One region of the Stenotrophomonas sp. STEN087 genome, then DNA from elsewhere that is predicted to be linked to it. Evidence: predicted binding sites of a transcription regulator. Region 1 holds the regulator's gene; each other region holds the start of a gene.
What was found. Region 1 encodes FliA, which starts transcription of late flagellar genes. Its sites were predicted from a motif close to TAAAGTTTNNCNNNCNNNGGCCGATAA; they were not measured.

Region 1 (2,260 bases):
GCATCGTCCAGCTCGCCGGCCTCGTCGGGCACGGTCGGCAGTTCGCCCAGGGCCTGGCCCAGCTCGCGGGCCAGCCGCGAAAGGCCGCTCATCATCGGCTGGGTACGCGCGGCCACCAAGCTGTCGATGCGCTGGCGCCAGGCGGTCTCGTCACCCGACTCCAATGCATCCAGGGCCTCCTGCAGGCGCAGGGCGAGGGCGCTTCTGTCGACCTGGGCGTCCATCAGGCGCTCGCTGCCAGGCGTTCGAAGATCTTGCCGAGCTTCTCTTCCAGGGTCTGCGCGGTGAACGGCTTGATGATGTAGCCGTTGACGCCGCTCTGGGCCGCTTCGATGATCTGCTCGCGCTTGGCTTCGGCGGTCACCATCAGCACCGGCAACGTCTTCAGCTTGGCATCGGCGCGGATCGCCTTGAGCAGCTCGATGCCGGTCATCACCGGCATGTTCCAGTCGGTGACCACGAAATCGAACGGCTGGCTCTGCAGCAACGACAGCGCGGCATGCCCGTCCTCGGCTTCGGCGGTGTTGGTGAAGCCCAGATCGCCCAGCAGGTTCTTGACGATGCGACGCATGGTCGAGAAATCGTCAACGATCAGGATGCGCATGTTCTTGTTCAAAGCAGAGTTCCTTTGTTGTTCGCTGCGGGCGGCCGGGGGCAGCCGCCTCGCGCATGTTCATTGCTCGAGGCCGGCGTCGGCCGCCTCGAAAACCTTCAGCCGGCCGCGCAGGCGCAGCACGGCCTGGCCGTGGATCTGGCAGACCCGCGATTCGCTCACGCCGAGCACCGCGCCGATCTCCTTCAGGTTCAGCTCCTGCTCGTAGTAGAGCGAGAGCACCAGCTGCTCGCGTTCGGGCAGGTGGCCGATCGCCTTGCCCAGTTCGCGGCCGAATTCACCGCGTTCCAGTACCTGCTGCGGGGTCGGGCCGCCCTGGGCGACGGTGTCCAGCTCGCCTTGGTCCTCGATGCGCGATTCCAGGCTCAGCACCTGGCCACGCGAGGCGTCTTCCATCAGGCGCAGGTACTCGGGCAGGGGCATGTCCATCGCCGCGGCCACTTCGGTGGCGCTGGCGGCGCGGCCGCTGCTCTGCTCCAGTCGGCGGATGGTGGCGGCGGCGTCGCGGGCACGGCGGTGCACCGAGCGCGGTACCCAGTCACCACGGCGGATCTCGTCGATCATCGAGCCGCGGATGCGGATCGAGGCGTAGGTCTCGAACGACGCGCCCTGGTCGGCGTCATAGCTGCGCGAGGCTTCGATCAGGCCCATCATGCCGGCCTGGATCAGGTCGTCCACCTCGACGCTGGCCGGCAGTCGCGCCGCCAGGTGGTGGGCGATGCGCCGCACCAGGTCGGAATGCTGGGCGATGACATCGGTCGCGCTGGCGCGCTGGACTTCCTTGTACTGGGCTGCACCTTTCATACGGTCACCCCACGCTGCTTGAGGATGCGTTCGAGGAAGAACTCGACGCCGCCACGCGGTTCGGTCGGCGCCTGCCAGCGGGCGGTGCGGCGGGCGATCTCGGTGATCGCCAGCGCGGCCGGGCTGGACGGGTAGGCCTTGACCACCGGCTGCTGGCGCTGCACCGACAGGCGCAGCCAGTCATCCTGCGGCACGCAGCCCAGGTAGTTCAGCGAGACATCGGCGAGGAACTTCTCGCAGACGCGGGTCAGCTTTTCGTACAGCACGCGGCCCTCGTTGGGGTCGCGCACCATGTTGGCCACCACCTGGATGCGGTCCACGCCACGTTCGCGCGAGAGCACCTTGATCAGCGCGTAGGCGTCGGTGATCGAGGCGGGCTCATCGCAGACCACCACCACGGTGTCCTGCGCGGCCTGGCAGAAGGTCAGCACGCCATCGGTGATGCCGGCGGCGGTGTCCACCACCATGATGTCCAGCTCGCGTTCCAGCTCGGAGAACACGTTGACCAGGCCGACATGCTCGGCCGGGGCCAGTTCGGCCATGTGCCGGCGGCCCGAGGCGGCCGGGACCACCAGCACCCCGTTGGGGCCCTCGATGATCACGTCCTCCAGGCTGCAGCGGCCGGCGACCAGGTCAGCCAGGGTGAACTTCGGGTTCAGGCCAAGGATGACGTCGATGTTGGCCAGGCCCAGGTCGGCGTCCAGCAGCAGGGTGCGTTTGCCCATGCCCGCCAGCGCCACGGCCAGGTTGGCCGACACGTTGGTCTTGCCCACGCCGCCCTTGCCGCCGGTCACCGCGATGGTGCGGACAGGGCCGAGCGGCTCGCTGCGGGTGGCCGACAGC
Region 2 (2,260 bases), on a different contig from region 1:
GCTCCCGGGCGCTGTCGAGCGAATGGATTCAATGAAGATCCTGTTGACCGGAAGTTCCGGGCGGATCGGGCGCGCGATCTTCGGTGCGCTGGCCGCCGAGCACGACGTGGTGGGGTTGGACCGCATGCCCTTCAACACCACCCGCATCATTGCCGATGTCACCGACCGCCAGGCGCTGGAGCGCGCCGTGCGGGGTGTGGACGCGGTGATCCACACCGCAGCCCTGCACGCGCCGCACGTCGGCCTGGTGCCTGATCCGGTGTTCGAGCAGATCAACGTCGATGCCACCGGCCAGCTGCTGCAGCTGGCCCGGCAGGCCGGCGCGCGCCGCTTCGTGCTGACCAGCACCACGGCGCTGTACGGCCATGCGGTAGTGGCCGGTGGCTGCCGCTGGATCGACGAAACGACCGAACCGCTGCCACGCACCATCTACCACCGCACCAAACTGCAGGCCGAAGCACTGGCCGAGCAGGCGGCGGGGCAGGGCTTCGAGGTGCGCGTGCTGCGCATGGCGCGCTGCTTCCCCGAGCCACCCGAACGCATGGCCATGTTCCGTCTGCACCGTGGCATCGATGCGCGCGACGTGGCCAGTGCCCACGCGGCGCTGCTGGTGGATGAGGGTGAGCCGTTCCAGCGCTATATCGCCTGCGCGGCCAGTCCGTTCCAGCGCAGTGACTGCCTGGAGCTGGCCGCCAACCCGCGCCAGGTGCTGGCCCGCCGGGTACCGCAGCTGCTGGCCGAGTTCGACCGCCGCGGCTGGCCGCTGCCGCTCAGCATCGACCGTGTCTACGACAGCAGCCGGCTGCGCCAGGCGCTGGGCTGGCAACCGCGCTTCGGCCCGGAGGGCGTGCTGCAGCAGTACGCCGCAGGCAGCATTGAAGTACTGCCGCGCATGCTGCCGCTTTTGTAGAGTCGAGCCACGCTCGACTGCGCCGCCTTTGTAGAGTCGAGCCATGCTCGATTGCTCTTCGTCCGACGCCACGGCTGAGCGTGTTCAGGTTCCCGCAGACGGCTTTTCCTCAATCCGGCCCGCCTGCGGCCGCTAACCCGGTGCGTGCCTTGCCAGCGTGGGTTTCGATCCGCAGCTGGCAGGCGGCGGCGCGAGGGATCGCGCACCTGCGCGGTGCCGTCGTGGTGCCGGTTGTCCTGAATTGCCTGCGGACCTGTCCATGCCTTCTTCCCGCTCTGCCGCTGCCCGTCGCCCGGGCAGCATCGCCCACAAGCTGATGCTGGGCACTGCTTCGATCGCGCTGCTCTGCTTCGGCATCACCGCTTTCCTCATCTACCGCCAGGCCAGTGCCAGCCTGGTCAATGCCTCGCGCCAGACCATGGCCAGTGAAGCCGTCGCTGAAGCGCGCAAGGTGTCTGCCGATCTGGGCACGGCCTTCGCCAGCAACGATGCGATGGTGGAAACCGTGCTGGCCCAGCGTGCCCGCGGCGATGCCCCGGACCGCGCCGCACTGGCCGCGGTCGTTGGCCAGCAGCTGCAGGCGCACCCGGAATGGGTGGGCAAGAGCACCATGTGGGAAGCGAACGCTTTCGACGGCAAGGATGCAGACTTCGTGAATACCGAAGCGCACGATGCCACCGGTCGCTTCATGAGCTACTGGGCCTGGGAGGGCGGCAAGCCCCAGCAGTCGCCGATGACCGCCTACACCGACCTGCCGGATGGCTCCGGTGACTGGTACATGGGCCCGAGCCGCGACAAGCTGCCCAAGGTCAGCGAGCCGTATGCCTATGCCATCGGCGGCCAGCAGGTGCTGATGAGCACGCTGAGCACGCCGATCGTGGAGAACGGCACCTTCCTCGGCGTGTTCACCGTCGATTTCTCGCTGGCGGCTCTGCAGAAGCACCTGGCCACGCTGACCCCGATGGGGGCCGGCCGGGTCGAACTGCTCTCGCCCAAGGGCGTGGTGCTGGCGGCGGCCAATGCCGCCGAGATCGGCAAGCCGCGTACCGATGCGGAAACCCAGCAGATGCTGGCGCAGATTGCCGAGGGCAAGACCTTCGAGGCGTTCGAGCCGGATGCCGAAGGCAACGTGCGCCTGTACGTGCCGATGCAGGTCGGCGATGCCCCGCAGCACTTCGCGCTGGGCGTGGTGGTGCCGCACGCGGTGATCGTCGCCGAAGCCCGCCAGCTGCTGTGGCTGACCCTGCTGGTCGGCGTGATTGCCGCGCTCACCCTCAGCGCCGGCGTCTATGTGCTGCTGCGTGGCCTGGCCATTCGTCCGCTGGCGCAGGCCGTGCGCATCGCCAGCGA
Region 3 (2,260 bases), on a different contig from region 1:
CACCGATGCGTCGATGAGCTGCTTGATCTCCTTGGCCGCGCTGGCCGAACGCTGCGACAGCTCGCGGATCTCGGTGGCCACCACGGCAAAACCGCGACCATGTTGGCCGGCGCGTGCCGCTTCCACCGCCGCGTTCAACGCGAGGATGTTGGTCTGGAAGGCAATGCCGTCGATCACCCCGATGATGTCGACGATGCGGCGCGAGGAGGCGTTGATCACCGCCATGGTCGAGACCACTTCATGTACCACGGTGCCACCGCGCGCGGCCACGTCTGCCGCGCCGCCGGCCAGTTCGCTGGCCTGACGTGCGTTGGTGGCGGTGCGCTGCACGGTGTCGGCCAGGCCCTTCATCGACACCGCCGTTTCTTCCAGCGAGGCCGCCTGCTGCTCGGTGCGCTGGGACAGGTCGCTGTTGCCCTGGGCGATCTCGCTCGCGCCCACCGCAATGGTGTCGGCGGCGAACTTGATCTGGCCAAGAATGCCGGCCATTGCCTCCACCAGCGCGTTGACGCCCTCGCACAGTTCGGCAACCGGGCCGCGCTTGTCGGTCATGTCCACATGGTGGGTCAGGTCGCCCTGTTTTGCCGCCGCCACCACTTCGCGGGTCTGCGCTACGGCGCGCTGGGTGGCCTGGTTCTCGTGCACCTGGGCGGTGATGTCGGTCGCGTACTTCACCACCTTGAACGGGCGGCCGTTCATGTCGAGGATCGGGTTGTACGACGCCTGGATCCACACCTCGCGCCCGCCCTTGCCCAGCCGCCGGTACTGGCCGGCGTCGTACTCGCCGCGGCCCAGCTTTTCCCAGAACTGCCGGTATTCGGCACTCCCGCGGTGGTCGGGTTCGACGAACAGGGAATGGTGCTGGCCACGGACCTCGTCCAGCGTGTAGCCGGTGGCGGCCAGGAAGTTGGCGTTGGCCGACAGGATGCGCCCGTCCAGGCTGAACTCGATGACCGCCTGCGACTTGTCGATCGCCGCCAGCTGGCCCGCCGAATCAGCGGCCTGCAGCTTCTGCGCGGTGATGTCGGTGGCGAACTTCACCACCTTGTACGGCCGCCCCTGGCGATCCAGCACCGGGTTGTACGAGGCCTGGATCCAGATCTCGCGCCCGCCCTTGCCGAAGCGCCGGTACTGGCCGGCGTCGAACTCGCCGCGCGCCAGCCGCGCCCAGAACTCGCGGTACTCGACGCTGCGGGCATGCTCGGGATCGACGAACAGGGAATGATGCTGGCCCTGTATCTCGTCCAGGCGGTAGCCCACCGCCTGCAGGAAGTTCTCATTGGCCTGCAGGATGGTGCCGTCCAGGGCGAACTCGATGACCGCCTGCACGCGATGCAGCGCAGCCACCTGCGCGGCCAGCTCATCCTGGCGGCGATCCTGCGCGGACAGCTCGGTGGTGGTGCGGTGACCGCCCAGCGCGCCCAGCAGCACGCGCCAGGGCGAAAAACGGGAGTGCGGGTCGGCCGGTGTCTGCTCACCCGCCGTGAAGCCTGGCATCAGCATCGTGGGTTCCTCGGAGTCCAATAGAATGCAATCCGGCGGGCGGGTGCCCGACGGGGCCATCAATTGCCTGGACTTGCAGACGCGCGGGGGAAGCGTCCTTGTTCGTTGTGCGCGTAAAGCTCTGGACTGCGGACTGCGGAAGGCGGTACACACAGCACGGACCGCCCGTCGGGGGCAGCCTGGAGTCCAGCAGCGAGGGACAGGAGCGGGATCCAGTCAGGTTATCGGCCGGCGGGACGCGGCCTTTAGGGCCATTTTTAGCCCCCGCGTCTTCACAGCACCCGGCGATACAGCAGCTTGCCCTCGGCCTCGCCCTGGGGCTGGTAGCCGTTGCGCTCCAGCAGGGCCACCATCTGCGGGAAGGCCTGCGAGGTCTTCACCTCGATGCTGTCATAGCCCTGCGCGGCGGCCCAGCGCTCCTGGGTTTCCAGCAGGGCCTGGGCGATGCCCTGGCGGCGATGTGCCGGATGGATGCCACCGACCCAGCTGTAGAAGCGCCGGCGGTCCAGCGCGTAGCCCACCTTGAAGCCGACCAGTTCACCGCCCTGCTCGGCCACCAGCACCAGGTGGCGACGGCCGGCCAGGCGTTGCATGTAGGTGGCGTGCGTGCGCCCCTGGCCCAGCTCACCCACGCCCTGCAGCACCTGCAGGGCCTCGTCCAGAGAGCCTACCCTTACCAGCATCGTGTTCCTCCATGGTCAGCGTTGCCGCCACATCATCCAGCGCAGCACGGCGATGGCCAGCACCGCCGGCAGAT

Region 2: a site for FliA is predicted at 1,020-1,046, ahead of ACVOK1_RS15440 (methyl-accepting chemotaxis protein). Genes of this name have one in related genera too.
Region 3: a site for FliA is predicted at 1,725-1,751, ahead of ACVOK1_RS10805 (methyl-accepting chemotaxis protein). Genes of this name have one in related genera too.

What each region holds. Positions count from the first base shown of each region.
Region 1 covers NZ_JBRRCR010000043.1:18,853-21,112, reverse strand. Annotated here, with positions in the region: gene ACVOK1_RS12660 (protein phosphatase CheZ) at 1-224, opposite strand, end outside; gene cheY (chemotaxis response regulator CheY) at 224-616, opposite strand; gene ACVOK1_RS12650 (RNA polymerase sigma factor FliA) at 674-1,417, opposite strand; gene ACVOK1_RS12645 (MinD/ParA family ATP-binding protein) at 1,414-2,260, opposite strand, start outside.
Region 2 covers NZ_JBRRCR010000066.1:7,379-9,638, reverse strand. Annotated here, with positions in the region: gene ACVOK1_RS15445 (NAD-dependent epimerase/dehydratase family protein) at 32-910, shown strand; gene ACVOK1_RS15440 (methyl-accepting chemotaxis protein) at 1,170-2,260, shown strand, end outside.
Region 3 covers NZ_JBRRCR010000032.1:33,639-35,898, forward strand. Annotated here, with positions in the region: gene ACVOK1_RS10805 (methyl-accepting chemotaxis protein) at 1-1,503, opposite strand, end outside; gene ACVOK1_RS10810 (N-acetyltransferase family protein) at 1,776-2,186, opposite strand; gene ACVOK1_RS10815 (hypothetical protein) at 2,202-2,260, opposite strand, start outside.